Regions from separate parts of the Kitasatospora sp. NPDC088779 genome, predicted to be linked through region 2. Evidence: predicted binding sites of a transcription regulator. Region 2 holds the regulator's gene; each other region holds the start of a gene.
The links. Region 2 encodes HrcA, which represses chaperone genes, less so after heat shock. Its sites were predicted from a motif close to TTNGCACTCNGNNNNNCNGAGTGCNAA; they were not measured.

Region 1 (10,211 bases), on a different contig from region 2:
GTCCGCGCTGCGAGCGATGCGCGAGGACGTCCAGTCGCTGGACCTGCGCGACGTGACCGGCACCTGGGTGTCCGCCGCCGTCCTCCAGAACCAGATCGAGGCCCGGATCGCCGCCCTCGCCGACCTCTCGCACACCCCGCTGTTCTTCGGCCGCCTGGACTACCTGCACACGATCAGCGAGGAGCTGAGCGAAGGAGGCGGCGGGGAGAGCTTCTACATCGGGCGCCGGCACGTCCACGACGCCGACGGCGACCCGATGGTGATCGACTGGCGCGCGCCGGTCTCCCAGCCGTTCTACCGGGCCAGCCGCACCGAGCCGCTGGACGTCGAACGCCGCCGCCGCTTCGGCTACACCGGCGGCGAGCTCACCGCCTACGAGGACGAGCACCTGAGCGACCCGGCGGAGGCGGACACCGCCTCCGCCCTGCTCGCCGCCGAGATCGAGAAGCCCCGCGTCGGCCCGATGCGCGACATCGTCGCCACCATCCAGCCCGAGCAGGACGAGATCGTCCGCTCCGACGTGACGGGCACCATCTGCGTCCAGGGCGCCCCCGGCACCGGGAAGACGGCCGTGGGCCTGCACCGCGTCGCGTACCTGCTCTACGCGCACCGCGAGCGCCTCGCCCGGACGGGCACGCTGGTGATCGGGCCGAACAACGCCTTCCTCTCCTACATCGAGCAGGTGCTCCCGGCCCTGGGCGAGCTGGACGTCAACCAGGCGACCGTGCAGCAGCTGGTCGGGCACGTCGAGGTGCGCGGCGAGGACGACCCGCGGGCGGCCCGGCTGAAGGGCGACGCCCGGATGGCCGAGGTGCTGCGCCGGGCGGTGCGCGCGGGCATCACGCTGCCCACCGAGCCCTGCGTGGTGGTCCGCGGCTCCCGCCGCTGGCGCGTCCAGGTGCACGAACTCACCGCGATCATCGAGGAGTTGAAGAGCCGCGAGGTGCGCTACGGCGCCGCCAGGGACGCCCTGCCACAGCGGATCGCGCACACCGTGCTGCTGAAGATGGAACAGTCCGGCGAGGCCCCCGACGACCGGGTGCAGGACGCGGTGGCCCGCAACCCCGCGGTCAAGGCGGTGGCCAAGGAGTGCTGGCCGGCGGTCGACCCGGCGAAGCTGGTGCTGCGACTGCTCTCCGACCCGGAGTTCCTGGCCGCCTGCGCGGAGGGCGTGCTGACCCCGGAGGAGCAGCAGGCGGTGCTGTGGCCCAAGCCGGGCCGCTCGGTGAAGACGGCCCGCTGGACGCAGGCCGACGCCGTCCTGGTCGACGAGGCGACGGACCTGGTGCAGCGCACCCCCTCGCTCGGGCACGTGGTGCTGGACGAGGCGCAGGACCTCTCCCCGATGCAGTACCGCGCGGTCGGCCGGCGCTGCACGACCGGCTCGGCGACCGTCCTCGGCGACCTCGCCCAGGGCACCACCCCGTGGGCGACGGCGAGCTGGCCGGACGCGCTGCGCCACCTGGGCAAGCCGGACGCCCACGTCGAGGAGCTGACCAAGGGCTTCCGGGTGCCGGAGGAGGTCATCGCGTACGCCTCCCGGCTGCTCCCGGCGATCGCCCCGGGCCTGGCCCCGGCGACCTCCGTCCGCGACGCCCCCGGCTCGCTGACGATCCGCCGCCTCCCGGACGCGGAGGCCGTGCCCGCCGTCGTGGCGGCCTGCCGCGAGGCGCTGGAGCACGAGGGCTCGACCGGGCTGATCGCCGCCGACGCCCGGATCCCGCTGCTCGCCGAGGCGCTGACCGCGGCCGGCCTGCCGTACCTGTCCCCCGGCGCCGAGACCAGCGCCGAGGCCCGGCTGACGCTCGTGCCGGCCTCGCTGGCCAAGGGTCTGGAGTACGACTACGTGGTGCTGGACGAGCCGGCCGCGGTGATCGCGGGCGAGCCGGACGAGCGGACCGGCCTGCGGCGGCTGTACGTGGCGCTCACCCGTGCCGTCTCCGGCCTGACGGTGCTGCACGGCGAACCGCTGCCCGCGCAGCTGCGCTGAGGAACCGAGCGGCGGGGGCCGGCCCCACCGGGACCGGCCCCCGCCCTCCGCGCACGCTCAGGCGTCGATCAGGGCCCGCCACTCGGCGACCTTGGCCGCGTCCACCGGCGTCCGCCAGCCGTCGACCCGCACCGCACCGCCGACGTGGAAGCCGTCGAAGCCCTCGGCCCGCAGCCCCTTCAGGTGTTCGGCCCGCAGGCCGCCGCCGATCAGGATCCGCTGCCCGTACCCGGGCTCGCCCGCGCGGGCCTGCTCCGCCAGCAGCACCTCGTACCCGGCGTCGACGCCGGCAGGCGCGCCCGAGGTGAGGAAGGTGTCCAGCCCGGGCAGCGCGCCGACGGCGGCCCGCAGGGCGGCCCGGTCGGCGCTGTGGTCGATCGCCCGGTGGAAGGTCCAGCGGCAGCCGGCCACCGCCTCGGCGACGGCGGCGGTGGCGGCCAGGTCGACGGTGCCGTCGGCGTGGAGGAAGCCGAAGACGAACTCCTCGGCGCCCTCGGCCCGCAACGCGGCGGCCCGGGCGGCCAGTTCGTCCAGGCCGCCGGGCGCGAAGCCGTCCCGGACCCGGAGCATGACGCGCAGCGGGATGTCGACGGCGGCCCGGATCCGGGCGAAGTCCTCGACGGACGGGGTGAGCCCGTCCGCGGCCATGTCGGTGACCAGTTCGAGCCGGTCGGCGCCGCCCGACTCGGCAGCCTGGGCGTCCTGGGGCGTCAGCGCGATGACTTCGAAAATTGGTCTAGACATATCAGTAGGTTGCCACATCCGGCCGGGCCCGGCGAGCACTTCGCCCCGCCCCCCGGGTCACGCCAGGCTGCGCCCCTTCCCGGAGTCCCCGCCGAACCATCCGCCGAACCGTCCGCCGGGCCCGTCGCCGGCCCCGATCCGGCGCATCGCCACCGCGGCCGCCACCAGGAGCAGCAGCACCGGCGCCGCCATCGGCAGCACGTGCCAGAACCCGCGGCCCTCGCGCCAGATGTTGAACAGGCCCGCGAACATCGTCAGCGACAGCACCGCGACCCCGACGGCCGCCGGCAGCACCCGGCCGCGCAGCGCGGTGAAGGTCAGCAGCAGCGGCCCGATCAGCAGCGCCGCGAACCACTGCATGTCCAGCGGGAAGGTGGAGTCGCCCCAGTGCTGGAGCGCCACCAGCAGCCCGCCCCCGAGGACCGAGGCCAGCGCCAGCCCGCCGGAACGCCAGGAGGCCCTGGGCAGCAACTCCGTCGGCGCCGCGGCCAGCAGCAGCGCCCCCAACACGAACGGCATGGTGGCCACGCTGCTGTCCCCCACCCCCCAGAGGTCGAATTCCGGCGGCAGCACGACGGCCTGCGCCAGCACGAACAGCGCGGAGACGGCCTGGAGCAGCGAGATGACCCGCACCGCCGTCCAGCGCCCCGTCACGACGGCCACCGCGAGCAGCAGCGCGATCACCGGCGGCGCGATGGTCAGCGCGTACGTGGTGTACGAGGGGTCCCAGGTCAGCCGGCGGGCGGCCCGCTCCGCATCGCTCACCCACGGCACCAGCGCCGCACCGGCCAGCGCCCCGGCGACCATCGGCGCGGCCAGCGCGAGCACCCGCCCGGCCAGCGAGGAGCCGGTCAGCCCGAGCCGCACCCGCAGCCCGTACGCGGCCAGGTCGAACGCCTCACGGGCGACGGCCGAGCGGCCCGCCTCCGCCGTGGTGTCGGCGAACACCGCGGCCAGTTCCTCGCCGCGCTCCCGGCGGTAGCGGGGCGGGTAGAACTGCAGCGCCGCCCGCAGCGCGGTCGAAGGCGCCCCCATCGTCGGTGTGGTCATGGTCATGCGAAGAACCCCCTCATCATCGACTTCCCCTCCGGCTCCGGCTTGCCCTGGAGCGCCGACCAGACGTTCGCGAGACGGCGCTCCGCCTCGGTGGCGACGGCCCGCAGCCGCTCCGCCTCGGAGGCCAGCGCCTCCCGGCCGACGCTGGTCAGCGCGTAGCTGCGCCGCGCCCGCCCGTCCACGACCTCCTCCGCGGCGACCTCGATCAGCCCCTGCTGGAGCAGGCGGTCGAGGGCGCCGTACAGGGTGCCGGTGCGCATCTTGACCCGGCCCTCGGAGATGGCGGCGATCTCCTGGATGAGGGCGTAGCCGTGTCTCGGGGCGTCCGCCAGAGCGGTGAGCAGCAGCAGCGTCGGCTCCTGCATCGAGCGTTCAGTCATACGACTACATATATCGTCAACCTACCTATAGGTCCAGTACTCCCGCCGCCCGGTCCACGACGCGGACCACGAGCGGACTGGGAACGGACCAGGAGCGGGCTGGGAGCGGACCACGAGCGGGCTAGGAGAGCTCCCCCACCGGCGCGACCACCGCGCCCTGCTTGCCGCACACCCAGTGCGGCTCCGGCCCCAGCTCCGGCTCCACGCCGAGCGCGTGCGGGTCCCCGTCGGCGGCGCAGGCGGTGCACAGCGGCCAGCGCCCGTACGCCTCCAGCAGCGCGTCCTGGACGTCCTGGGCGACCAGCCCGAGCACGTACCCGGTGCCGTCCGGCCACTGCTCCAACCACCAGCGGCGGTGCGTCACGGCCTGCTCCACCAGGGAGACGACGGCGGCGTCCGCCACGTCCCGCGAGGTGAGGTCGGCCAGGATCAGCGCCCGCGCGTTGTACAGCGCGGTCTCGATGTCGTCGGAAGCCATCTGTCCATTCTCCGGTAGAACGCCGTGTGGGCGGCCCCCCGAAGGGGACCGCCCACACGATCAGGAACCAGCCGATCCGATCGGTGCGATCAGGATCAGAAGTCCATGTCACCGCCCGGCATGCCGCCGCCGGCGGCCGCAGCGGCCTTCTCCGGCTTGTCGGCGATGACGGCCTCGGTGGTGAGGAACAGCGCCGCGATGGAGGCGGCGTTCTGCAGCGCGGAGCGGGTCACCTTGGCCGGGTCGATGATGCCCTCGGCGATCAGGTCGACGTAGGTGTTGGTGGCCGCGTTCAGGCCGTGACCGGCGGGGAGGTTGCGCACCTTCTCCACCACGACGCCACCCTCCAGGCCGGCGTTGGTCGCGATCTGCTTGATCGGGGCCTCCAGCGCGACCTTGACGATGTTGGCACCGGTGGCCTCGTCGCCCTCCAGCTCCAGCTTGTCGAAGGCGACCGAGGCCTGGAGCAGCGCGACGCCACCACCGGCGACGATGCCCTCCTCGACGGCGGCCTTCGCGTTGCGGACGGCGTCCTCGATGCGGTGCTTGCGCTCCTTGAGCTCCACCTCGGTGGCCGCGCCGGCCTTGATGACGGCCACGCCGCCGGCCAGCTTGGCGAGGCGCTCCTGGAGCTTCTCGCGGTCGTAGTCCGAGTCGCTGTTCTCGATCTCGGCGCGGATCTGGTTCACGCGGCCGGCGACCTGCTCGCTGTCACCGCCACCGTCGACGATGGTGGTCTCGTCCTTGGTGATGACCACCTTGCGGGCGGTGCCCAGCAGGTCGATGCCGGCGTTCTCCAGCTTGAGGCCGACCTCCTCGGAGATCACGGTGCCACCGGTGAGGATGGCGATGTCGCCGAGCATGGCCTTGCGGCGGTCGCCGAAGCCCGGGGCCTTGACGGCGACGGACTTGAAGGTGCCGCGGATCTTGTTCACGACCAGGGTCGACAGGGCCTCGCCCTCGACGTCCTCGGCGATGATGACGAGCGGCTTGCCGCTCTGCATGACCTTCTCCAGCAGCGGCAGCAGGTCCTTGACCGAGCCGATCTTGGAGTTGGCGATGAGGATGTAGGGGTCCTCGAAGGTCGCCTCCATGCGCTCCAGGTCGGTCGCGAAGTAGGCGGAGATGTAGCCCTTGTCGAAGCGCATGCCCTCGGTGAGCTCGAGCTCCAGACCGAAGGTGTTGCTCTCCTCGACGGTGATGACGCCTTCCTTGCCGACCTTGTCCATGGCCTCGGCGATGAGCTCGCCGATCTGGGTGTCGGCGGCCGAGATGGAGGCGGTGGAGGCGATCTGCTCCTTGGTCTCCACGTCCTTGGCCTGGGCCAGCAGCTGGTCGGAGACGGCGGCGACGGCCTTCTCGATGCCGCGCTTCAGGGCCATCGGGTTGGCGCCGGCGGCGACGTTGCGCAGACCCTCGCGAACCAGGGCCTGGGCGAGCACGGTGGCGGTGGTGGTGCCGTCACCCGCGACGTCGTCGGTCTTCTTGGCGACCTCCTTGACGAGCTCCGCGCCGATCTTCTCGTAGGGGTCCTCGAGCTCGATCTCCTTGGCGATGGAGACACCGTCGTTGGTGATCGTGGGGGCGCCCCACTTCTTCTCCAGCACGACGTTGCGACCCTTGGGGCCGAGCGTGACCTTCACTGCGTCGGCGAGCTGGTTCATGCCACGCTCAAGGCCGCGGCGAGCTTCCTCATCAAAGGCGATGATCTTGGCCATCAGAAGTGGTCCTCCGGGACACGGTCGACTGCTCGGACCAAGGGGTGCCCGCGACGGACGGCCCTGGTGTGCGGGGGTCCTTTCCCCTACCGCTCCCGGGGGCCTCACCGACCCGGTCCGCTGTCACTCTCACGCTGTGAGTGCTAACGCCAATAATTAGCACTCGGGGTGGTCGAGTGCAAGCCCAATCGCGATCCCGCGAGCCGCCCGGGGCGCTCCCGCCGACCCGCGCAACTCCCCGCCGGGGAACGCCGACGGGCCCGTACGACGCGTGTCGCACGGGCCCGTCGAGAAGCGAGTGGTCACCAGCCGTGGGCCGCGCCGAGCTCCTGGGGTCGGAAGGGGGTCACACCGCGGCGCGGACCATGTCCGCCTGCGGGCCCTTCTGTCCCTGGGAGATCTCGAACTCGACCCGCTGGCCCTCCTCGAGGGTGCGGTAGCCGTCCATCTGGATCGCGCTGTAGTGGACGAAGACGTCCGCACCACCGTCGACCGCGATGAAGCCGTAGCCCTTCTCCGCGTTGAACCACTTGACGGTGCCCTGAGCCATTCCGAACTCCCCTAGTGCTGTGCTGGCCCTTCACGCGCCCGCAGGTCGCGGGCCCGGGTCTGGTTTGAAGGCCGGCCCGGGGAACCCCCCCTGGGCGCAGCCGTGCACGCCGCAACCCTCCGCCGGGGGTGCCTGACGGCGCCCTGTGAGCGGGTGATTACGTCGACCGCGGCTGAATGTATCCGGATCGACGCCCTCTGCAACAGGGTCAGCTGCGGGGAATTCCGGCACCACGCCAAGGGGCAGGACGGGCCAAAGCGGGAGGAATTCGGCATTTCACGCCGGACATAGCGGACGGATTACTGCAAATCCCCGCGGGAATTCTGACATCTGCCTGACATGTTTCACGGCCCAGGCACCCGACCGGTCTCAGCGGCCGGACGACCGTCCGGCGATTCGCGGGTGATTCGCGGGTGAGGATGAGGGGAAGCCCTGTTCCCAACCGAGCCACACTCTACTCCGACTTGACCCCGCCATATTCCCGCCGAAATGCGGCCGGCCGCCCGTGCGTACGGAGAACGGAATTCCGTACGCGCGGACGGCCGGTCGGACGAGCGGCTCGGGCGGGGTGCCCGGATCGGGGCGCGGCTCAGCAGCCGCCGGCCACCGCCGGGATGATCGAGACGCTGGCGCCGTCCGCGATCCCGGTCGCCAGGCCCTCGGCGAAGCGCACGTCGTCGTCGTTCACGTAGACGTTGACGAAGCGGCGCAGCTTGCCGGCGTCGTCCAGGATGCGGGCGGCGATCCCCGCGTGGTTCTTCTCCAGGTCGGCGATGACCTCGCCCAGGGTGGCGCCCTCGGCGGCCACCTCGGCGGCGCCGCCGGTGTAGGTGCGCAGGATGGTGGGGATACGGACGTTGGCGCTCATGGTTCTCCTAGCGGACAGGGCCCAGCGGGGTGGGGGGATTCAGGCGGACGCGAGGCCGGCGTCGTGGAAGGACGCCAGGGTCGGGCGGATGACGGCGGTCATCCCGGCCCCGGCGACGGCGTCCAGGGTCTTCAGGCCGTCGCCGGTGTTGATCGCGACGGTCTCCTTGGCCGGGTCCAGCTGGCCGGTCTCCACCAGCTTCTTCAGCACGCCGACGGTCACCCCGCCCGCGGTCTCGGCGAAGACGCCCTCGGTCCGGGCCAGCAGCCGGATCGCGTCCACCACCTCGGCGTCGGTGACGTCCTCGACCGCGCCGCCGGTGCGCCGGGCGATGTCCAGCACGTACGGGCCGTCCGCCGGGTTGCCGATCGCCAGCGACTTGGCGATGGTGTCCGGCTTGACCGGGCGGATCACGTCCTGGCCGGCCTTGAACGCCGCCGACACCGGGGAGCAGCCCGCCGCCTGGGCGCCGAAGACCTTGTACGGCCGGTCCTCGACCAGGCCGAGCCTGATCAGCTCCTGCAGCCCCTTGTCGATCTTGGTCAGCTGGGAGCCGGAGGCGATCGGGATGACGATCTGCTCCGGCAGCCGCCAGCCGAGCTGCTCGCAGATCTCGTACGCCAGCGTCTTGGAGCCCTCGCCGTAGTAGGGGCGCAGGTTGACGTTGACGAAGCCCCAGCCCTCGCCGGCCGGGTCGCCGATCAGCTCCGAGCAGAAGCGGTTCACGTCGTCGTAGTTGCCCTCGATGCCGACCAGCTCGCCGCCGTACACCCCGGCCATGACGACCTTGCCCTGCTCCAGGTCGTGCGGGATGAACACGCAGGACTTGAAGCCGGCCCGGGCAGCCGCCGCGCCCACCGCGCCGGCCAGGTTGCCGGTGGAGGAGCAGGAGAGCGTCGTGAAGTCGAAGGCCCGCGCGGCCTCGATGGCGCAGGCCACCACGCGGTCCTTGAACGAGTGGGTCGGGTTGCCCGAGTCGTCCTTGATGTGCAGCTGCGCGGTGAAGCCCAGCTCGCGGCCCAGGTTGTCCGCCTTGACCAGCGGGGTCCAGCCGGGGTTCAGGTTGGGCTTGGTGGCGACGTCGGCCGGGACGGGCAGCAGCGGCGCGTAGCGCCAGATCGAGCTCGGGCCGGCCTCGATCCGGCGGCGCAGCGCCTCGGCGTCCTCGCTGCCGAAGTCGTACGCGATCTCCAGCGGGCCGAAGCACTCCAGGCAGGCGAAGCTCGGACCGAGCGGGAAGCGGGTGCCGCACTCCCGACAGGACAGCGCGGTGGCGGGGCCGAGGTCCACGGATGCGGGTGCGACAGTGTCGATAGCCATGATGGCGGAGGCCTCTCTCCTCATCTTCCCCGTGGCACGGTCGCGCCACAGGCCGGAATTGGCACCTGTCCCGCCGGGGCCTGTCGACAGACAGCCGCGCGAGAAGGTTGCCGGGACGTCAACGGGCCGTTCCCTCAGTCCCTCTGGATGAGCTTGTGAAATTGTGGTGGTGCTCAACGGCGACCCCGGCGTGCAAAGGTCCGGCCGCTGTACGAAGACTGTATCCGAAGGCGTCAACCCCGAACGGGATCGTCCGCCACGCGAGATGGCGCGTCCCACCGACCCCGCCGAGGAGAGTCCCGTGCCCGCCGAACCGACCCCCGCGCTGCTCCCGCAGGCGGCGTCCTGGCTGCGCCGCCGCTCGTGGAGCGCGGTCGACCGGCCGGTGCACGCCCTGCTGGAGGCCAAGCGCCGGACCGGCCACACGGTCAGCGTGGTGCTGCCCGCGCTGGACGAGGAGGCCACCGTCGGCGACATCGTCCGCACCATCCGCCGCGAGCTGATGGAGCGCCTCCCGCTGGTCGACGAACTCGTCGTGGTCGACTCCGGCTCGGCCGACGCCACCGCCGCCGTCGCGGCCCGGGCCGGCGCCCGGGTGGAGTACCGCGACGCGATCCTGCCCCGGCTGCCCGCCGTCCCCGGCAAGGGCGAGGTGCTCTGGCGCTCGCTGCTGGTCACCCGCGGCGACATCGTCTGCTTCGTCGACGCCGACCTGCGCGAGTTCGACCCGGCCTTCGTCTCCGGCATCCTCGGCCCGCTGCTGACCGAACCGGACATCCAGCTGGTCAAGGCCATGTACGACCGGCCGCTGGAGACCGAGGGCGCGGTGGTCCCGGCCGGCGGCGGCCGGGTCACCGAACTGGTCGCCCGCCCGCTGCTCAACCTGCACTGGCCGGAACTCGCCGGTTTCGTCCAGCCGCTCGGCGGCGAGTACGCGGCCCGCCGCGCGCTGCTCGAACGGCTCCCCTTCCCCACCGGCTACGGCGTCGAACTCGGCCTGCTGGTCGACGCGCTGGAGACGGTCGGGCTGGACGCCCTGGCCCAGGTGGACGTCGGCGTCCGGCACCACCGGCACCAGGACGGCCAGGCCCTCGGCCGGATGGCCGC
Region 2 (10,211 bases):
CGAAGGACTCCACGGGGTGCGACAGCCGCACGGCGTCCAGCGCGAAGCGGGCACCGGGCGTGGGCAGCGGGCCCGGCTCGTCGATCGGCCGGGGCCGCAGGACGGCCGTCTCGTGGTAGGCGGTGGCGTGCCGCAGCCGCTCGAAGTAGACCTCGCCGGAGGCCGGGAAGTAGACGTCCACCGGGTGGGGGACGCGGTCCAGGTTGATCCGCTGGATCACCCCGGCGAGGCCCAGGCAGTGGTCGCCGTGGAAGTGCGTCACGGCGATCCGGGTGATCTGGGTGGCCGAGACGCCGGCCAGCAGCATCTGCCGCTGGGTGCCCTCGCCGGGGTCGAACAGCAGGCCCTCGCCGTCCCAGCGGAGCAGGTAGCCGTTGTGGTTGCGGTGCCGGGTGGGCACCTGGCTGGCGGTGCCGAGGACGACGAGTTCGCGCTGTGACACGTAGGTCAGACCATGTTCTCGGTCATCGGCTTGCCGCCGAGCACGTGGACGTGGGCGTGGAAGATCGTCTGGCCGGCGCCGGCGCCGGTGTTGAAGATCAGCCGGTAGTCCTCGATGCCCTCGTCCCTGGCCACCGCGCCCGCCTCGGCGAGGAGTTCACCGGCGATCTCCGGCTCGGCGGCGGCCAGCGCGGCGGCGTTCGGGTAGTGGACGTGCGGGATGACCAGGACGTGCAGCGGCGCCTTGGGGGCGATGTCGCGGAAGGCGAGGACGCGCTCGGTCTTGCGCACCACGGTCGCCGGGATCTCGCCCGCAACGATCTTGCAGAACAGGCAGTCGGGTTGCGGCTCGCCGGCCATCGGCTTCTCCTCGGTTCGTGTCTGGTCTGGGGCCGTACGGGCGCAGCCTAGCGGGAAGTCGGCCGGGCCGACCTCCCGTTCGGCTGCTCTCCCGCCCGCCGGGGCGGCGGGGGCGCGCCCTACGCCCAGGGCATCGGCGGGGCCGTGCGGGGCGGGGCCGCGGCGAGCGCGGCGAGGGCGATCCGGACGCCCTCGGCCAGCTGCGGGTCCTCGCCGGCGGCCCACTGGTGCGGGGCCATCGGCACCTCGACGTCCGGGTCGACGCCGTGGTTCTCCACGCCCCAGCCGTAGTTCTCCAGCCAGTACGCGTACTTGGGCTGGGTGACCAGGGTGCCGTCGACCAGGTGGTAGCGGCTGTCGATGCCGATCACCCCGCCCCAGGTGCGGGTGCCGACCACCGGGCCGATGCCGAGCGTCTGGATGACGGCGTTGACGACGTCGCCGTCCGAGCCGGAGAACTCGTTGGCGAGCGCGACGACCGGCCCGCGCGGGGCGTCGAGGGGGTAGGGCACCGGGTGGTCGGTGTCCCGGATGGCGTTCCAGCCGACGATCCGGCGGGCGAGCTTCTCGATCACCAGCTGCGAGGTGTGGCCGCCGCGGTTCTCCCGGACGTCGACGATCACGCCGTCCCTGGCCAGTTCCACGGCCAGGTCGCGGTGGATCTGGGCCCAGCCGGCCGACTGCATGTCGGGGATGTGCAGGTAGCCGAGCCGGCCGCCGGACAGCTCGCGCACCGCGGCCCGCCGCCCGGCCACCCAGTCGTGGTAGCGCAGCGGCTCCTCGTCGGCGATCGGGACGACCACCGGGTGGCGCCGGTCGGTGCCGTCCTTGCCGGCCACGGTCAGCTCGACCGGCTGCCCGGCGGTGCCGGCCAGCAGCGGGGCCGGGCCGGTGACCGGGTCCACCGGGCGGCCGTTGACGGCGAGGACCGCGTCGCCCGGGCGGATCGCGGCGCCGGGCGCGGCCAGCGGCGAGCGGGCCCGGGGGTCGGAGGACTCGCCGGGCAGGATGCGGGCGATCCGCCACCGGTCGCCGTCCTTGGCGAGGTCCGCGCCGAGCAGGCCCTGGCGCCGGGCCGGCTCGGTGTACCGGCCGTACGGGATGACGTAGGCGTGCGAGGTGCCGAGCTCGCCGTGCACCTCCCAGAGCAGGTCGACCAGGTCGTCGTGCGAGCCGAGGCGTTCCACGAGCGGCCGGTAGCGGTCCAGCACGCCGGCCCAGTCGACGCCGCCGAGGTCGGGGCGCCAGAAGTTGTCGCGCATCAGGCGGCCGTTCTCGGCGTACATCTGCCGCCACTCGGCGGCCGGGTCGACGGTGACCCGCAGCCGGGCCAGGTCGACGCCCACCTCGTCGTCCTCACCACCCGCCTTGTGCTCGGCCGGGACGATCCGCAGCTCGCCCCCGTCCAGCACGGCCACCCGGGTGCCGTCCCCGCTGACCGCGAAGCCGTCCACGCCGTGCACCAGTTGCTCGACGCGGCGCTTCTTCAGGTCGAAGCGCTCCAGCACCGGCCGGGGCCGCTCGTCCTCGGGCGAGGCCGCCTCGTCGCCGAGTTCGCCGAGCAGCGGGGCGCGGGTCCACAGCACGCCGTCCTTGGCCGCCCTGAGCGCGTCGAACCGGCCGCCCTCGACCGGGAACGGGACGATCCGGTCCGCAATGCCGTCCAGGTCGACCCTGGTCACCGGCGCGGCGTCGCCGGCGGCCTCCTCGCCGTCCGCCCTCCTGCCGCGCAGCTCGTCCTCCTCCCCGCCGAGCGGGCGCCCGGCCCGCTGCGGCCCGAACGGGGACGGCGTGTCGGCGGCCAGCGTGATCAGGTACGGGCGGCAGCCGTTGGGGAACGACAGGTCGAAGACGTGCGAGTCGTAGACCGGGTCGAGGTTGCGCACCGACAGGAACGCCAGGTAGCGGCCGTCCGCGGTGAAGGCCGGCGAGGTGTCGATGAAGCGCTCCTGGGTGACCTCGCCGACCGTCCGGGCCACCAGGTCGGCCAGCACGATCTGGCGCAGCGAGTACGGGCCCAGCCGGTGCACCGGCCGCGACCAGGCCAGCCAGGCCGAGTCCGGGCTGAAGGCCAGCCCACTGACCTCGCCGTCGGCGCTGCGGTCCAGCTCGTGCACGGTGCCGTCGGCGAGCGCGACCAGCAGGACCCGGCCGTCGTGCACGCCGAGCGCGGCCTGCTTGCCGTCCGGGGACACCGCCAGGGAGTTGACCCGGCCGATCCGCCCGGCGGCCAGCCGGCGGCGCTCGGCGCCCTGCGCGTCGGGGGCGAACTCCAGGGCGTCCTCGCCCTCGGCGTCGGACACCCACAGCACGCCCTGGGCGCCGTCCTCGCCCGGCACCACCCGGGCCAGCCGCCCGCGCACCCCCGGGGTCTCGTCCAGCACCCGGGCCGGGCCCTCGCGGTGGGTCAGCCAGTGCACGTCGCCGCGCACCACCACGGCGCCGGCCCGGCCGGTGCGGTCGGGGGCGGCGGACTCCAGCCAGTGCGCGGCGTGCACCGGGCGGGGGCGACGGCCGCTGCGCGGGCCGGCCAGCCGGATGTCGAGGCGGCGGGGCGCGGCTCCCGCCAGGTCGTCCAGCAGCCAGACGTCGCCGGCCCGGTGGAACACCGTCCGGGTGCCGTCGGTGCCGGCGTTGCGGGCGTAGAAGCCGTCCGGGTCGGTGGTGTGGCGGCGCAGGTCGGAGCCGTCCGGGAGGCTGGAGTAGAGCTCGCCGACGCCCTCGTGGTCGGAGAGGAAGGCGATCCGGTCCCCCACCCACAGCGGCGAGTCGAGCTGGCCGTCCAACTCCTCGTGGACGCGGACGAATGCGTCCCGCCCGATCCACAACTTGCCCGCCCGGCCGCCCCGGTAGCGCTTCCACCAGGCCGGCTCGCGGTTGTTGACGGTGCCCAGCAGCACGCGGTCGCCGCCCGGCTCGAAGGCGAGCCCGCCGACCGGCCCGTACGGCAGCCGCACCGACTCGCCGCCGTCCAGCGGCACGGCGTGCGCCCAGCTGCGGCGCAGGGTCGCCTCGCCGGCGGTGGTGAGGGCGATCGGGCGCCCGTCGGCCGTCCAGCCCCGCACCTCGGTCTGCTCGCTGCCCCAGTGGGTGAGCCGCCGGGACGGCCCGCCGTCCACCGGCACCACGTGCACCTCGGGCGCGCCGTCCCGGGTGGAGGTGAAGGCGATGTGCCGCCCGTCGGGGGCGAACCGGGGGTGCCGGACGGGCACGTGATCGGCCGTCAGCCGCCAGGCCCGGCCACCGTCCAGCGGGGCCAGCCAGACGTCGTCCTCGGCGACGAAGGTGACCAGGTCACCGTGCAGATGGGGGTGGCGCAGGTAGGCGCCCGCGGAGGTGCTCAGGGGTTCCGTCACGCGGTCAGCGTAGGCACGTGCGCGCACGGCGCGGGCCGGTTCGGGCAGACTCCGACCGCACGGGCGGGCCGGCTACGACCAGCGGCCGGTGCGCCCCAGCAGCAGGGCGCCGGCGGCCACCCCGGCGGTGGAGGTGCGCAGCACCGAGGGGCCCAGCCGGTACGGCCCGGCACCCGCCTCGGCGAACGCGGCCAGCTCCTCCGGGGAGACCCCGCCCTCCGGGCCGACCACCAGCACCACGTCCCCGGCCGCGGGCAGCGCGGCCAGCGCCAGCGGCTCGGCGCCCTCCTCGTGCAGCACGGCGGCGAACGCGGCCCCGGCCAGCAGCGGCGCCAGCTGCCGGGTGGTCGCCGGCTCGCGCACCTCGGGGAAGCGCAGCCGGCGGGACTGCTTGCCGGCCTCCCGGGCGGTGGCCCGCCACTTGGCGAGTGCCTTGGCGCCCCGGTCGCCCTTCCACTGCGTGATGCAGCGCGAGGCGGCCCACGGGACGATCACGTCCACGCCGACCTCGGTCATGGTCTCCACCGCGAGCTCGCCGCGGTCGCCCTTGGGCAGCGCCTGGACGACGACGATCCGCGGCGCCGGCTCGGGCTCCCGGCGGACGGCGGCCACCGTGACGTCGATCGCGTCCTTGCCGAGCACCGCGGCGACCGTCCCGTCCACCCCGAGGCCCAGCCCGTCGGCGAGGGTCACCGCCTCGCCCGCCGCCAGCCGCCTCACCGCGGCCGCGTGCCGCCCCTCCGGCCCGTCGAGGCGCACCACGGAGCCGGGCGCGGCGGCGGCGATCCGCTCGGTCTCGACGACGAAGACGGGGGCGGTCATGCGGGGAACCTCCGGGGGTGGGGCGGATCGGGAACGCGAAAGGGGCGCCGGGCAGAACCCGGCACCCCCGCGCGGACGGCCAGGGCCCAGTAGCGGCCCCGGCCTAGGGCCTAGCGGCCGTTGAACGCGTCCTTGAGGCGCGAGAACAGGCCCTGCTGGCCCGGCGCGAACTGGCCGGACGGCCGCTCCTCGCCGCGCAGCACCGCGAGCCGGCGCAGCAGCTCCTCCTGCTCGGGGTCGAGCTTGGTGGGCGTCTGCACCTCGACATGCACTATCAGGTCGCCCCGGCCGCCGCCGCGCAGGTGCGTGATGCCGCGGCCGTGCAGCGGGATCGACTGGCCGGACTGGGTGCCGGGCCGGATGTCGACCTCCTCCAGCCCGTCCAGGGTCTGCAGCGGCACCTGGGTGCCGAGGGACGCGGCCGTCATCGGGATGGTGACGGTGCAGTGCAGGTCGTCCCCGCGCCGCTGGAAGACGGTGTGGGTGGTCTCGGCGATCTCGACGTACAGGTCGCCGGCCGGGCCGCCGCCGGGGCCGACCTCGCCCTCGCCGGCCAGCTGGATCCGGGTGCCGTTGTCGACACCGGCCGGGATCTTGACGGTCAGGGTGCGCCGGGCGCGGACCCTGCCGTCGCCGGCGCACTCCGGGCACGGGGTCGGCACGACGGTGCCGAAGCCCTGGCACTGCGGGCAGGGACGGGAGGTCATGACCTGGCCCAGGAACGACCGGGTGACCTGGGAGACCTCGCCCCTGCCGCGACACATGTCGCAGGTCTGCGCGGAGGTGCCGGGGGCCGCGCCCTCGCCGCTGCACGTGGTGCAGGTGACGGCGGTGTCGACCTGGAGTTCCTTGGTGGTGCCGAAGGCGGCCTCCTCCAGGGTGATCTCCAGCCGGATCATGGCGTCCTGGCCGCGGCGGGTGCGCGAGCGCGGGCCGCGCTGGCCGGCCGCGGCGCCGAAGAAGGCGTCCATGATGTCGGAGAAGCCGAAGCCGGCCGCCCCCGCGCCGAAGCCGCCCGCGCCCCCGCCGCCCGGCGAGAGCGGGTCACCTCCGAGGTCGTAGACCTGGCGCTTCTGCGGGTCGGAGAGCACCTCGTAAGCGGCGTTGATCTCCTTGAACCGCTCCTGCGTCTTCGGGTCCGGGTTGACGTCCGGGTGCAGTTCGCGTGCCAGGCGCCGGAAGGCCTTCTTGATCTCGTCCTGCCCCGCATCCCGTCGGACGCCGAGTACCGCGTAGTAGTCCGTGGCCACCAAATGCTCCGCTTGTTCCGCCTGTAGTAGTGCTGCGACTGGACACCGCCGTCAGAGGTTCCGACGGCGGCCTGTGCTACGACTCGGCCAGGATCTGGCCCACGTACCGCGCCACCGCACGCACCGCCCCCATTGTGCCCGGATAGTCCATCCGGGTCGGACCGATCACACCCAGTTTGGCCACGCTCTCGTCGCCCGAACCGTAACCGACCGACACCACCGAGGTGGAATTCAGCCCCTCGTAGGCGATCTCCCGCCCGATCCGGACCGTCATCGCGGCGTCCGCCGTCTCACCCAGGAGGCGGAGCAGGACGACCTGCTCCTCCAGGGCTTCCAGCACCGGCTGGATGGTCAGGGGGAAGTCGTGCCCGAAGCGGGTCAGGTTGGCCGTGCCGGCCAGCATGATCCGCTCCTCGTTCTGCTCGGCGAGCGCTTCGAACAGCGTCGCCAGGACCGTGCTGACGGTCGGGCGGTCCGGCGGCTCGAAACCCGCCGGGAGCTCCTCCAGGAACCCCGGCACGTCCGGCAGCCGCTGGCCGACGGCCCGCGCGTTGATCCGGGCCCGCAGGTCCGCCAGGACCGTCTCGCCGACCGGGCCCGGGCAGTCGACCATCCGCTGCTCGACCCGGCCGGTGTTGGTGATCAGGACCAGCATCACCTTGGTCGGGGCCAGCGCCACCAGCTCGATGTGCCGGACGGTGGACCGCGACAGCGAGGGGTACTGCACCACCGCGACCTGCCGGGTGAGCTGGGCGAGCAGCCGCACCGTCCGCATGACCACGTCGTCCAGGTCGACGGCGCCGTCCAGGAAGTGCCGGATCGCCCGGCGCTCGGGGGCGCTCATCGGCTTGACCTCGGCGAGCTTGTCGACGAACAGGCGGTACCCCTTGTCGGTGGGGATGCGCCCGGCGCTGGTGTGCGGCTGGTGGATGTAGCCCTCCTCCTCCAGCGCCGCCATGTCGTTGCGGACGGTCGCCGGGGAGACTCCGAGGTTGTGCCGCTCCACCAGGGCCTTGGAGCCGACCGGCTCCTCGGTGCCCACGTAGTCCTGGACGATCGCGCGGAGCACGGCGAGCTTGCGGTCGTCCAGCTGGCGAACCTCACCGGCCATGGGGCACACACCTCCGTCTTCGCACGTTGTCCGTTCGTGTCACGCATGCTGCTGCCCGCTCCGGGAGGATCCCGGCTCCGGCACCCGCTTTGGCACTCTGAACCTGCGAGTGCCAAAACCGTACCTGCCAGTGTAAGGCCCGGGCCCAACGGCAGGAACGGCCCGGCCGGAGTGATCCTGCCCGCAGTTCCCGGCGCGGGGGTGGTGCCGCGGGGCCGTCCGGGTGGCAGCATCGAAGACGACGGCGAATGGAGGAGCAAGCAATGTCGAGCTCGGGCCAGCACACCCGTTTCGCGCCCGACCGCGGTCTGACCGGCCGCATGGTCGTGACGATGTTCGTGATCGGGCTGCTGTACGTCGGTTTCACCGGTCTGCTGATCGTGCTGCTGCGCGGCGCCTGGCCACTGATCGTCCTGATCTCCGGCGGGCTGTTCGTGGCCCAGTTCTGGTTCAGCGACAAGATCACCGAACGGGCGATGGGCGCCCACCAGGTGACCCCTGAGCAGTACCCGCAACTGCACGGCACCATCGACCGGCTCTGCGCGCTGGCCGACATGCCCAAACCCCGGGTGGCGGTCGCCGACAACGACATGCCGAACGCCTTCGCCACCGGCCGCAACCCGCAGAACGCCGTGGTGTGCGTCACCACCGGCCTGCTGCGACGGCTGGAGCCCGAGGAACTGGAGGGCGTCCTCGCCCACGAGCTGTCCCACGTCGCCCACCGGGACGTCGCGGTGATGACCATCGCCGGCTTCCTCGGCGTCCTCGCCGGGGCCATGACCCGGATCGCCATGTACGGCGGGTTCATGGGCGGCAACCGCAACAACAACGACCAGAACGCGGCCATCGTCGCCCTGATCATCCCGCTGGTGTCGATGGTCGTCTACGCCATCAGCTTCCTGCTCACCCGGCTCCTGTCCCGCTACCGGGAACTCGCCGCCGACCGCGCCGCCGCCCAGCTCACCGGCCGGCCCAGCGCCCTCGCCTCCGCGCTCACCAAGGTCACCGGCCAGATCGCCGCCATCCCCAGCAAGGACCTGCGCCAGGCGCAGCCCTACAACGCCTTCTACTTCGCCCCCGCGCTGAGCGCCCGGGAGACCGCCTCGCAGCTGTTCTCCACCCACCCGACGCTGGAGAAGCGCCTGGAGCAGCTGGCGAAGATCTCCGAGCAGCTCGGCCGCTGAGGCCCCGCCCCCCTGCCGCCCTCCCGACTCCCTCCTCCGAAAGGACCGCCGTGGGAATCCTGGACACCCTGTTCGGGCGCACCAAGCCCGTCAAGCCCGACCTCGACCAGCTGTTCGGCGTCCCGTCCGCCGCCCTCACCCTGGAGGCCGGGGCCGGGTTCACCCCCACCGGGCTCGGCTCGGTCTGCTTCGCCGCCGTCGAGGGCGCGGCCTTCGGTCAGGTCGAACAGCAGGTGCGGGCGCTGCTCGACGCCGACACCGAGCGCGGCGGCGTCCCGGTGGAGGCCTCCAAGGACGGCTACGGCTACTCCTGGCTGCTCGCCCGGCACACCCCCGAGGAACTGCCGGACCTGGTCAACGACCTGCACGCGGTCAACAGCGAGCTGGAGGCGAACGGCTTCGGGCCGCAGCTGCTCTGCTCGCTGGTCGGCTTCCGCAACCCGGACGGGCAGTCGCTGGCCCTGGTCTACCTCTACAAGCGCGGCACCTTCTACCCCTTCGCCCCGATGCCCGGCGGCGGGGAGCGGCGCAACAGCCCGCTGGAGCTCCAGGTCAACGCGATGCTCGGGAACGACCTGCGGCTGGAGAAGGACCTCAGCCGCTGGTTCCCGGTCTGGGGCGCGCCGGGCCTCTGACGGTCCGTCCGTATAGTCGCTTTCATGCGCAGCCGCCAGTACGGACCCGACCTGACCCCGCCGTGGAAGAAGCAGCAACCCGCCCCGGAGGTGACCGCCGAACGGGACCTGGTGGTGGAGGAGGCCGCCACCGGCTTCTGCGGCGCGGTGGTGCGCTGCGAGAAGACCGCCGAGGGCTTCACCGTCACCCTGGAGGACCGCTTCGGCAAGCTCCGGGTGTTCCCGCTGGTGCCGCGCGGCTTCCTGCTGGAGGGCCGGACGGTCACCCTGGTGCGCCCGGCCGGCCCCGCCCCCTCCCGTACGCCGGGCCGCACCGCCTCCGGCTCCGTCGCCGTCCCCGGCGCCCGGGCCCGGGTCGCCCGCGAGTCGCGGATCTACGTCGAGGGCCGGCACGACGCCGAACTGGTCGAGCGGGTCTGGGGCGACGACCTGCGGATCGAGGGCGTGGTCGTCGAGTACCTGGAGGGCGTGGACGACCTGCCCGCGATCGTCGCCGACTTCGCCCCCGGCCCGGGGCGGCGCCTCGGCGTCCTGGTCGACCACCTGCTCCCCGGCACCAAGGAGCAGCGCATCGCCGCCCAGGTCACCGGCGACGCCGTCCTGGTCGTCGGCCACCCCTACATCGACATCTGGCAGGCCGTGAAGCCCGCCTCCGTCGGCATCGCCGGCTGGCCCGCCGTCCCGCGCGGCGAGGAGTGGAAGGAGGGCGTCTGCCGCCGCCTCGGCTGGCCGGTGAACACCCCCGCCGCCTGGAAGCGGATCCTCTCCACGGTGGACAGCTACAAGGACCTGGAGCCGGAACTGCTGGGCAAGGTCGAGGAGTTGATCGACTTCGTGACGGTTCCGGAGTGAGGCCGATCAGACGTACTGCTGAAAGTCCGTGGTGTCCAGATCGATCTCAAGCAGGCTGACGGGGACGGGCTCGCCGAACTTGCTGGTCCGCTCGGACATGTACCTCGGGAGGCCGGACCCGGGATCCCTACCCAACTCGGTCAGCAGCACGCAGACCCCCTTGATCGGGTCCACGATCAGGTACGCGGGGACGGAGCCCT
Region 3 (10,211 bases), on a different contig from region 2:
CAGCGCACCCGGCTCGGAGCGGCCGGGCCACCCCGCCTGCCCGGAGCGGCCGGGCACGGAGGTCGACCGGCTCAGGCCAGGGTGAAGAGGGCGCGCGGGGCGGCCGGGCGGGCGCCGGCGACGGCCAGGTCGGCGAGCATGGTCTCGGTCTCCCGGGCGGCGCGCAGGACGGCCGGGTCGAGGTCGACGACCACCAGTTCGCGCCGGTCCTCGCCGGCCTCGGCGAGCAGCCGGCCGTCCGGGGCCCACACCGCGCTGCCGCCGCAGGTGTGCCAACCGCCGGTGTGGCCGATGTGGTTGGCGAGCACCGTGTAGAGGGTGTTGTCGAGCGCGCGGGCGGGGAACCAGGTGCGGGACTCGTGGTGGCCGTGGCCGACGCTGAACAGCGCGCCGACCAGGTAGGCGTGGCAGCCGTCGAGTGCGGCGGCGCGGGGGTGCTCGGGGAAGCCCGAGTCGTAGCAGACGCCGAGGCCGAGCCGCCAGCCGTCCAGCTCCAGGGTGCAACCAGCCGCCCCGGGGCGGTAGTAGTCGCGTTCGGTCTTGAACAGGTGCTGCTTGTCGTAGCGGGTGACGAGGCCGCCGTCCGGGCCGAGGACGAAGGCGGAGACCCGCAGCTCGTCGCCCACCTGCGCGGCGGCGCCGACGATCGCGGCGGTGCCGGTCTCGCGGCAGGCCTCGGCGATCGGCGCGAGGCGCGGATCGCCGGGCTGGACGGCGTACTTGAGCGGGTCGGTGCGGATCAGCTCGGGCTCGTAGCCGGAGAGGAACTTCTCGGCGAACAGCACCAGGCGGGCGCCGGCCGCGGCGGCCTCGCGGATCAACTCGGCGGCCTGGGTGGCGTTGGCGGGTATGTCACCGGCCACGGCCTGGGCCTGGACGGTGGCGATCCGCAGCGGGCGCTCGGGGTGACGGACGGCGGCGGTGGGGACCGGGTCGGGGGACATGGCCGTCACGCTAGCGGACGGCTTCGGGCAGCCCCGGACGGCTTCGGACGGCCGCGCGTGGATGCCGACGGCCTCAGTGGACGGCCCCGTCCGGGTGGTCGGTGGCGGCGTCGCCCAGCGGGTCGGTGCCGCGCGGCGACCGGACCGACGGCACGGTGATCCGCTGGACCCTCGGCCGGGTACGCCAGTTGACCCGCCGTACGTCGCGGGCGAGCGCGCCCGGTCGCCAGAGTTCGACGACGGCCGTCACGGCGCCCAGCACGAATCCGGCGGCCAGCCAGCCGGCGACCACGTCGCTCGGCCAGTGGACCCCGAGGGCGATCCTGGTCCAGCCGATGGTCAGCACCGTCGCCGCCGCCACCGTGCAGGCGGCGATCCGCCCGCGTCGGCGGACCCGGTACCAGACCAGGCCGACCAGCACCGCGCAGGTGATCGCCGAGGCCATGGCGTGCCCGGAGGGGAAGGCCGGGCCGCCGGCGTGCGAGACCGGGTCGGCGAAGGAGGGCCGTTGGCGGTCGACGGCCAGCTTCAGCGCCCACTGGCCGCCCCAGCCGACCAGGGTCTGGGCGGCCACCCAGCCGGCCAGGACCCGGGCGCCGATCAGCCACAGCCAGACGGCCGCGATGCCGAGCAGGGTGCGCATCGTGACCGTGCCGCCGATGTCGGAGAGCGTCTGCACCGAGGCGGTCCAGATCCGGTGCCGCCGGGCGAAGGTGTGCAGTTCGCCGATCCAGCTCTGGTCGAGCTGTTCCAGCGGATGCCAGTGCCGGGTCACCAGGGCGGCCAGGAGGCCGAACAGCGCGGCACAGACCACCGCGAGCGCCGAATCCCGCAAGAGGCGGCGGTGACGCGCAGTGACGGCGGTCGAGCTGTTGGTCAGGTGCATGGCTGACACCTTCCCAGTGTCCCGGGGCGATCAGGACCACGGGTGATAGCGATTCGGCATCGTTTGTGGGGAGAACCTGCGTGCGCCGGGGAGCGGGCGCCGGTGGAAGGCGGGGGCGCGCGGGAACGCGCGTGCCCGTTCGGGGGTTTCACCCTGTATGGCGGCCGGTGGGGCGGCGGGCGCGTGTGCGGGGCGTGACGGAAGCGTTCGGAAGCGGTAGTGGAAACGACACCGAAGGTGTTCGTCCGGTCACCGGGTGTCCATGGCCGGGGTGAAAACCAGCAGGGTACTGCATCGCGGGGAAGAATCTGAGTGACTTGGGAATGTTGTCCGGATTCTGTTCGTTGGATCGTTACGTGTGAGCCCCGGCGGGGCCCGCACTTCTTGCCCTCTCGGGGGGCAGGCAGGCAGACCTCGGCAATTCCAGCAAAGGGAGCAAGCATGGCCACCCGTGCCGTCGTTCGCGACAGGGCCGACCGGACTCGCGCGGCCCGCCCGACCAACCTTGAGGCCGACCGCGACCTGGTCGGTATGTACCTCGACGAGATCGCCAGGACACCCCTGCTCGATGCCGCCGAGGAGGTCGAGCTCTCACTGCGGATCGAGGCCGGCGTGTACGCCCAGCACCTGCTGGAGGAGGGCGTGTTCCCCGAGGGCGTGAAGCGCGAGGAACTGGAGGCGATAGCCGAGGACGCCGAGCGCGCCAAGGACGTCTTCATCCGCTCCAACCTCCGGCTCGTGGTGGCGGTCGCCCGCCGGTACCCGCGCAGTGGCCTTCCGCTGCTGGACCTCATCCAGGAGGGCAACGCCGGCCTGGTGCGCGCCGTCGAGAAGTTCGACTACGCCAAGGGCTTCAAGTTCTCCACCTACGCCACCTGGTGGATCCGGCAGGCGATCACCCGGTCGATCGCCGACCAGTCCCGCACCATCCGGCTGCCCGTGCACCTGGTCGAGGAGCTGGGGCGGATCCGGCGGGTGCAGCGGGAGAAGTCGAAGGAGCTGGGCCGCGAGGCCGAGCCGGCCGAGATCGCGGCCGAGCTGGACACCACCGAGGCCCGGATCAAGGACGTGCTGGACTGGGCCCGCGACCCGGTCAGCCTCAACATGGCGGTCGACGACGAGGGCGAGACCCAGTTCGGCGACCTGGTCGAGGACACCGGGGCGACGTCCCCCGAGGACGCCGTGATGGTGATGCTCCGCCGCGAGGAGCTGGACGGCCTGATCGGGCGGCTGGACGACCGCACGGCCTCGATCATCCGCTCCCGCTACGGGATGGAGGACGGCCGCGAGCGCACCCTCACCGAGGTGGGCAAGCAGCACGGCCTCACCCGCGAGCGGATCCGCCAGATCGAGAAGCACGCGCTGGCCGAGCTGAAGAAGATCGCCGACCACGCGGGCTTCGAGGCCGCCTGAGAACCCGAGCCAACTGCCTGCGGCTCCACCCGGCCCCGGGCCCTGGTGCGGAGCGCTCCGCACCAGGGCCCGGGGTGTGTCGCGGGGCTCTTAGGCTGGAGGGACGGGACGATCCGGACGGCAGTCGACGGGAAGCGGAAGTGAGCAGGGTGAGCGAGCAGGGGCAGGCGCGGGAGCAGGGACAGGGGCAGGGGCAGGGGGAGCAGCAGGGGCGGGAGGAGCGGCCGGCGGCGCCGAAGGCCCGGCTGGTCTTCCGGGACCCGCTGGACCAGCAGTCCCGGGACGACACCGACACCGGTTGGGGTGAGCGCCCCGGGGCGGGGGAGAGCGGTGGGCGGGGGCTGGACTGGTACCTGAGCCAGCGCCCGCCGCACCACGGGGACTGAGGAGCGGTGCTCAGCGCTGCGGGGCGATCAGCGCGTCGCGGATCTCGGTGAGCAGTTGGACCTCCTTGGCCTCGGCCTCCGCCGCCGTCTCGGCGGTGCTCTTCCGCCTGGCGGCCAGCCTGTTCATGGGCACGATCAGGACGAAGTAGACGACGGCCGCCGTGATCAGGAACTGCAGCAGGGCGCTGAGCACCGATCCCCACAGGATGAGGATCCCGGACGTGACCTCGCCGGTGGCGTTCAGCTCGCAGGGGCCCTTGAGGCAGGAACTGTAGGACGCCAGGTCCTTCGTTCCGAAGACGCCGACGATCGGATTGATGACGCCCTTGACGAAGGCGTTGACGATGTTGGTGAAGGCCGCGCCGATGACGACGGCGACGGCGAATTCGACGACGTTTCCACGCAGCAGGAATTGCTTGAAGCCTTTCATGCCGCCGTGAACGACGAAGTCGTTGCCCGGTCACGGGTGATCTTCCGTTGGGCCGGATTGACAACCCGTCCGGCCCACCGGGCCGCCCGGCGGCGCCGGCAGCCCGGCCCGCGCGGGCCCGACCGCGAGCGCCGCGGCCACCGCGAGCAGCACCAGCGCGGGCACCCCGGCCCGGTGCCGTACGGCGTGCCGCCAGCGGTGCCACCCGCCGGCCCCGCGCCGGATCGGCGGGAAGCGCGGCACCTCCCGCCGGGGCGGTACGGCGGGTGCGGGCAGCGGTACGGAGAGGCTCATGGTCGTCATGGTCACCACCGAGGTCGTGGGGGCCGCTCCTGTGCGGGCCGGTCGTTCTCCGGCGACCCCTACGATGTGCGCCGCGCGCCGCCCCGGAAAGCCCTTATCCGCAGCCTGTGGACAACTCGGGCCCTGTGGACGAATTCGTACACCCGCACGAGTGCATCCGGCCCGCCCGGGATGACGAACCGGGGCGACGAGTGGTGACGGCGAACCGGGACGACGAAGGCCCGCCGCCCCGCGAAGAACGCGGGGTGGCGGGCCTTGTCGATGCGCTGGGCGTCCGGCGCCGAGGTCAGCTCGCGGCCGGAGCCGGGCTGGAGGAGCTGGAAGAGCTCGAAGAACCGGAGGACGAGGACGTCGAGGACGACGCCGGGGTCGAGCCGGACGACGACGCCGAGGAGCTACCGGAGGAGCCTGCGCCCACCGTGCTGCTGGAGGACGAACGGCTGTCGGTGCGGTAGAAGCCCGAGCCCTTGAACACGACGCCCACGGCCGAGAAGACCTTGCGGAGCCGTCCCTGGCAGTCGGGGCACGTGGTCAGCGCCTCGTCGGTGAACTTCTGCACCGCCTCCAGGCCGTTGCCGCACTCGGTGCACTGGTACTGGTACGTGGGCACTTGTCTTCCTCCTGGCACTCTCGCCTGATGAGTGCTAACGATGGTCAATGATGCGGCATTCCGCTGGATCAGTCCAGCGACTCCGATGTGAGATGAGCCGTGGCCGAGCCGCGCACGCTCTTCCACCGCGGCTCCGCGCCGCCCCCACCGCGCGCCGCCCACGGCTTCGCGCGGTGCGCCACCGCGTGCCCGCTCAGCCCTTGGCCGCGCCCACCAGCTGCGGCGCGGCGCCGCGCTCCGGTGCGGCCGCGACCACCTGGCCCGGCGCGGTCAGCAGGTGCCGCAGCGACACCAGCGCGATCAGGCCCAGGCCGGCGCCGGCCACCGGCACCAGGAACCCGCTGGACGGCCCGTGGCCGTCGATCAGCTGCCCGGCGATCATCTGGCCGACCGCCAGGCCGAGGCCGATGGCGCCGGTCAGCCAGGTGAACGCCTCGGTCTTGGCGCCGTCCGCGACGAGCGTCTCGACCAGGGTGTAGCCGCTGATCAGGGTCGGCGCGATGGCCAGGCCGCAGACCAGTCCGGCGACGGCGAGCGCGATCAGGTTGGGCATCGCCCACAGCGTCGAGCAGCCCAGCACGAGCAGGGCGTAGCTCATGATCATCCGCTGCTGCACGGCCCGCCGCCAGGCGATCACGCCGTACAGCACGCCGGCCACCATCGAGCCGCCGGCGAAGATCCCGTACACGGTGCCGGCGGCGGCGTGCTGCCCGACCGAGTCGGCGAAGGCGTTCACCGAGACCTGCATGCCGCCGAACACGGCGCCCACCCCGAGGAAGGCCCCGGCCAGCAGCCGGACGCCGGGGGAGGCGAGCGCGGAGGCGCGCCGCACGCCGGGCTGGGGCACCGCCCGGGCGGGCGCGGTGCGCCGCTGGGCGGCGAAGGCCAGGCCGCCGACGAGGGTCAGCGTGGCCTCGGCGATCAGCCCGGCCGAGGGGCTGACCGTGGTGGCGACGGCGGTGGCCAGGATCGGGCCGATCACGAAGGTGAACTCGTCCGTCACGGACTCGAAGGCGAACGCGGTGCCCACCTTGGCCGCGGACGAGGCGGACGCGCCGTCCGCGGTGAACTCGGCGATCCAGCGGGACCGGACCATGGCGCCGATCTGCGGAACGCTCGCGCCGGCCGGGACGGCGGCCAGGAACAGGCTCCAGGCCGGTGCGTGGCCGAGCGACAGCGCGATCAGCGCGCCGACCGAGGCCGCGTGCACCACGACGGTCGGGACGAGGACGGCGGTCTGGCCGTACCGGTCGGCGAGCCGGCCGGTCTGCGGGCCGATCAGGGCCTGGGCGACGGCGGCGACGGCCGCGACGGTGCTCGCGGTGCCGTACGAGCCGTGGGTGTCCTTGACGAGCAGCAGGATGCCCATGCTGAGCATCGCGTACGGCAGCCGCGCGAGGAACGCCGGTGCCAGGAACGTCCAGGCGCCGGGCGTGCGCAGCAGCGCGCCGTACCCGACCCGCACGGGGGCGGGGGCGCCGGCGGCATCGGCGGTGCCGTCGGCAGGGGTGGCGTTGGCGGTGTCACGCGGGGTCGCGGTGTCCGCGGGGTCGTCGACCGTTCGGCGGGCCGTCACGGTCGGTCCTTCCTGCTGCCTGGTAGCGCGGCAGGGCATGGGGTGGCCCCGACGGCGCCGAGAGTCGTCCTCTCGCGCGTCGACCGGGGTAGATACCGGGCCGGCCCGGCGTGGTGGCCGAGGTCCGGACCGCGGCCGCCGAACGGTCGCGCCAACTCTGCTTCAGGCAGATGCTGGGTGTGATCTGACCATCATACATATACGCGCGTAGATGTCGCGCGAATCCCCAGACTACAAGGCCCGTCCAAAATTGTCCTGCCCATCGAAGGTGAACAGCTGGTGAGGCCTTCCGGTCTTCCGGCCTTGCGGTCGCCACCCGCCGCCCACCTTCCCGGCTCAGCGCCCGACGGCGGGTCTCACCGCCCGTTCAGCCACCCCGCGAGCTTGCCGCCCTTGTCCACGGCCCGCAGCCGCCGTTCGGCCGCCTCGCCGACCTCGTCGGTGGTGACCACCAGCAGCTCGTCCCCGCCGCGCAGCACCGTCGCCTTGTCCGGCACGAAGGAGCTGCCCTCCCGCACCACCAGGGTGACGGCGGCCCCCTTGGGCAGCCGCAGCTCGCTGACCTCCACGCCGGACATCCGGGAGCCGGGGGAGAGCGCGACCGACAGCAGGTGCCCGTGCAGCTTCTCCAGCGGGGCGGACTCGATGTCCAGGTCCTGGCCCATCGAGCCCTCGCCGATCCGCAGCTGCTTGGCCACCCAGGGCAGGGTCGGGCCCTGGAGCAGGGTGAAGACGACGACCAGGATGAAGACGATGTTGAAGACGTCCTGGGCCTTCGGCGCGCCCGACACCAGCGGGATGGTCGCCAGCACGATGGGCACCGCCCCGCGCAGCCCGGCCCAGCTGAGCAGCGCCTGCTCCCGGCCCGGAACCTTGAACGGTGTCAGCGTCAGCACCACGGACAGCGGCCGGGCCAGGAAGACCAGCACGCCGCCGATCACCAGCGCGGGGACCACCGCGGAGCCCATGGTCTCGGGCGTGCAGAGCAGGCCGAGCAGCACGAACATGCCGATCTGCCCGATCCAGGCCAGGCCGTCGGCGAAGCCCCGGACGGCCGGGCCGTGCGGCAGCTTGGCGTTGCCGAGGATCACCGCGCAGATGTAGACGGCGAGGAAGCCGGAGCCGTGCAGCAGTGCGCCGCCCGCGTAGGCGAGCACGGTCAGCGCCATCACCGCGATCGGGTACAGGCCGGAGGAGGGCAGCGCGACGTGCTTGATCCCGTACGCGCCGAGCTTGCCGACCGCGAAGCCGACCGCCGCGCCGATCGCCAGCTCGGCGATGATCGTGCCGACCAGGACGTACCAGGAGTCCAGCTCGCCGGTGGTGGCGAAGGCGACGACCAGGATGACCACGGGCGCGTCGTTGAAGCCGGACTCGGCCTCCAGCAGGCCGGTGAGCCGGTGCGGCAGCGGGACCATGCGCAGGACGGAGAAGACGGCGGCGGCGTCGGTGGAGGAGACGATCGCGCCGAGCAGCATCGAGGTCCGCCAGTCCAGGCCGACCAGCCAGTGCGCGCCGGCCGCGGTGACGAACACGCTGACCCCGACGCCGACGGTGGCGAGCACGGTGGCGGCCGGCATCACGGGTCTGACCTCGCGCCAGCTGGTCTTGAGGCCGCCCTCGGCGAGGATCACCACGAGCGCCGCGTAGCCGAGCACCTGGGTCAGCTCGGCGTTGTTGAAGGAGACGCCGATGCCGTTCTGGCCCAGGGCGACGCCGATCCCGAGGTAGATCAGCAGGCTCGGTAGCCCTGAGCGGGTGGATATCCGCACGGCGACCACCGCGACCAGCAGGATCACGGAGAACTCGAGGAGGAGCTGGTTCAGGTGGTCGATGTTCACGCAGTGGCACCTCGTGCAGGCAGGGGCGGGCGGGGTGTCTGGTGGTGCTGGAGGGCGCGACCCGTTAAGAAGGCGTCAATGCTCCTGTTGCGGATCGTTACTCAGTCTAACATTTTGCCATATCTTTAGTTTCTTTTCCTCCTCGGGCCCCCAACCGCCGCTTCCGGGCCTCCTCGTTGACCTCCTCCGATCCCACGGTGAGCGTCCCCCGTGCACGCCGCTCGGCCGACTCGGCCTAATGTGGTGCCCTGTCACGGCCCCCGGCCCTGGACACGCCCGCCCGCCCCGAAGTCAGGACCGCAAGGACCCAGATGCCCCGCTCGAAGAAGTTCCGGCGCGCCCGTCTGATCGTGATCGTGCTGGTCGTGCTGCTGGTGGCCGGCGTCGGCTACGGCGGCTACCGCGGGGTCACCGCGGTCCGCGCGTCCTTCCCGGAGGTCGACGGCACCGTCAAGGTGGCGGGCATGAGCGCGCCGGTCGACGTCAAGCGGGACGCCAACGGCATCCCGCAGCTCTACGCCGACACCAACGAGGACCTCTTCCGCGCCCAGGGCTACGTCCAGGCGCAGGACCGCTTCTGGGAGATGGACGTCCGGCGGCACATCACCGCCGGCCGGCTGTCCGAGATGTTCGGCGACGGCCAGGTCGACACCGACGCCTTCATCCGGACCATGGGCTGGCGGCAGGTGGCGCAGAAGGAGTTCGACACCAAGCTGTCGGCCGACACCAAGAAGAACCTCCAGGCCTACGCGGACGGCGTGAACGCCTGGCTCGCCGAGCACCCCGGCGGCGAGAAGGCCTCTCTGGAGTACGCCCTGCTCGGCGCCGTCAACGGCGACTACCAGCCCGAGCAGTGGAGCCCGGTCGACTCAGTGGCCTGGCTCAAGGCGATGGCCTGGAACCTCTCCGGGAACCTCCAGGAGGAGATCGACCGCTCGCTGCTGGCCCAGGACTTCGGTCCGGACAAGATCGCCGAGCTGTACCCCGACTACCCGTACACCCGCAACGGCACGATCGTGAAGACCGGCACGGTGGCCGGCGACAACTACCGCCCCGCCGACGGCTCGCCCCCGTCCGGCGGCGGCACCGCCACCACCCAGGGCGCGGCCACCACCAAGGCGCTGCTCCAGGGCCTCACCGACCGGATCGACGGCATGCCGCAGCTGCTCGGCCGCCCCGGCCAGGGCATCGGCTCCAACTCCTGGGTCGTCGCCGGCACCCACACCACCACCGGCAAGCCGCTGCTGGCCAACGACCCGCACCTCGGCCCCGGCCTGCCCTCGGTCTGGTACCAGATGGGCCTGCACTGCCGCACCAGCTCGCCGGCCTGCCAGTACGACGTCTCCGGCTTCAGCTTCGCCGGCATGCCCGGCGTGATCATCGGCCACAACAAGGACGTCGCCTGGGGCTTCACCAACCTCGGCGCCGACGTGACCGACCTCTACCTGGAGAAGGTCACCGGCCCGGACACCTACCAGGTCGACGGCAAGGACGTGAAGTTCGACCTCCGCAAGGAGACCATCAAGGTCGCCGGCGGCGACGACCGCACGATCACCGTCCGCACCACCCAGACCGGCGCCCCGCTCATCTCCGACCAGAGCACCGAGCAGCAGAACGTCGGCAAGTACGCCCCCAACGGCAGCGCCGCCCCCGACCGCGGCACCGGCGGCTACGGCGTCGCCCTGCAGTGGACGGCGCTGAACCCCGGCAAGACCATGGACGCGGTGTTCGAGCTGGACCGGGCCCGCAACTGGGACGAGTTCCGGGCCGCCGCCAAGGACTTCGCCGTCCCCGCGCAGAACCTGGTCTACGCCGACGCCAA

Region 1: a site for HrcA is predicted at 6,523-6,549, ahead of groL (chaperonin GroEL). Genes of this name have one in related genera too.
Region 3: a site for HrcA is predicted at 4,984-5,010, ahead of AB0P03_RS20605 (FmdB family zinc ribbon protein). Genes of this name have one in related genera too.

The regions. Positions count from the first base shown of each region.
Region 1 is NZ_JBFBHW010000051.1:49,340-59,550, forward strand. It holds gene AB0P03_RS33120 (AAA family ATPase) at 1-1,990, shown strand, start outside; gene AB0P03_RS33125 (copper homeostasis protein CutC) at 2,048-2,734, opposite strand; gene AB0P03_RS33130 (hypothetical protein) at 2,792-3,790, opposite strand; gene AB0P03_RS33135 (PadR family transcriptional regulator) at 3,787-4,170, opposite strand; gene AB0P03_RS33140 (hypothetical protein) at 4,292-4,648, opposite strand; gene groL (chaperonin GroEL) at 4,744-6,366, opposite strand; gene AB0P03_RS33150 (cold-shock protein) at 6,713-6,916, opposite strand; gene AB0P03_RS33155 (MoaD/ThiS family protein) at 7,506-7,784, opposite strand; gene thrC (threonine synthase) at 7,824-9,104, opposite strand; SAM riboswitch class I at 9,122-9,258, opposite strand; gene AB0P03_RS33165 (glucosyl-3-phosphoglycerate synthase) at 9,430-10,211, shown strand, end outside.
Region 2 is NZ_JBFBHW010000013.1:121,885-132,095, reverse strand. It holds gene AB0P03_RS15100 (ribonuclease Z) at 1-442, opposite strand, end outside; gene AB0P03_RS15095 (histidine triad nucleotide-binding protein) at 448-801, opposite strand; gene AB0P03_RS15090 (PDZ domain-containing protein) at 921-4,157, opposite strand; gene AB0P03_RS15085 (16S rRNA (uracil(1498)-N(3))-methyltransferase) at 4,230-4,979, opposite strand; gene dnaJ (molecular chaperone DnaJ) at 5,090-6,229, opposite strand; gene hrcA (heat-inducible transcriptional repressor HrcA) at 6,306-7,340, opposite strand; gene htpX (zinc metalloprotease HtpX) at 7,604-8,524, shown strand; gene AB0P03_RS15065 (hypothetical protein) at 8,575-9,159, shown strand; gene AB0P03_RS15060 (DUF3097 domain-containing protein) at 9,184-10,011, shown strand; gene AB0P03_RS15055 (Uma2 family endonuclease) at 10,018-10,211, opposite strand, start outside.
Region 3 is NZ_JBFBHW010000020.1:54,014-64,224, forward strand. It holds gene AB0P03_RS20575 (carbon-nitrogen hydrolase family protein) at 72-944, opposite strand; gene AB0P03_RS20580 (phosphatase PAP2 family protein) at 1,018-1,830, opposite strand; gene AB0P03_RS20585 (sigma-70 family RNA polymerase sigma factor) at 2,272-3,243, shown strand; gene AB0P03_RS20590 (hypothetical protein) at 3,384-3,629, shown strand; gene mscL (large conductance mechanosensitive channel protein MscL) at 3,640-4,059, opposite strand; gene AB0P03_RS20600 (hypothetical protein) at 4,090-4,353, opposite strand; gene AB0P03_RS20605 (FmdB family zinc ribbon protein) at 4,649-4,972, opposite strand; gene AB0P03_RS20610 (MFS transporter) at 5,166-6,437, opposite strand; gene AB0P03_RS20615 (potassium/proton antiporter) at 6,905-8,389, opposite strand; gene AB0P03_RS20620 (penicillin acylase family protein) at 8,701-10,211, shown strand, end outside.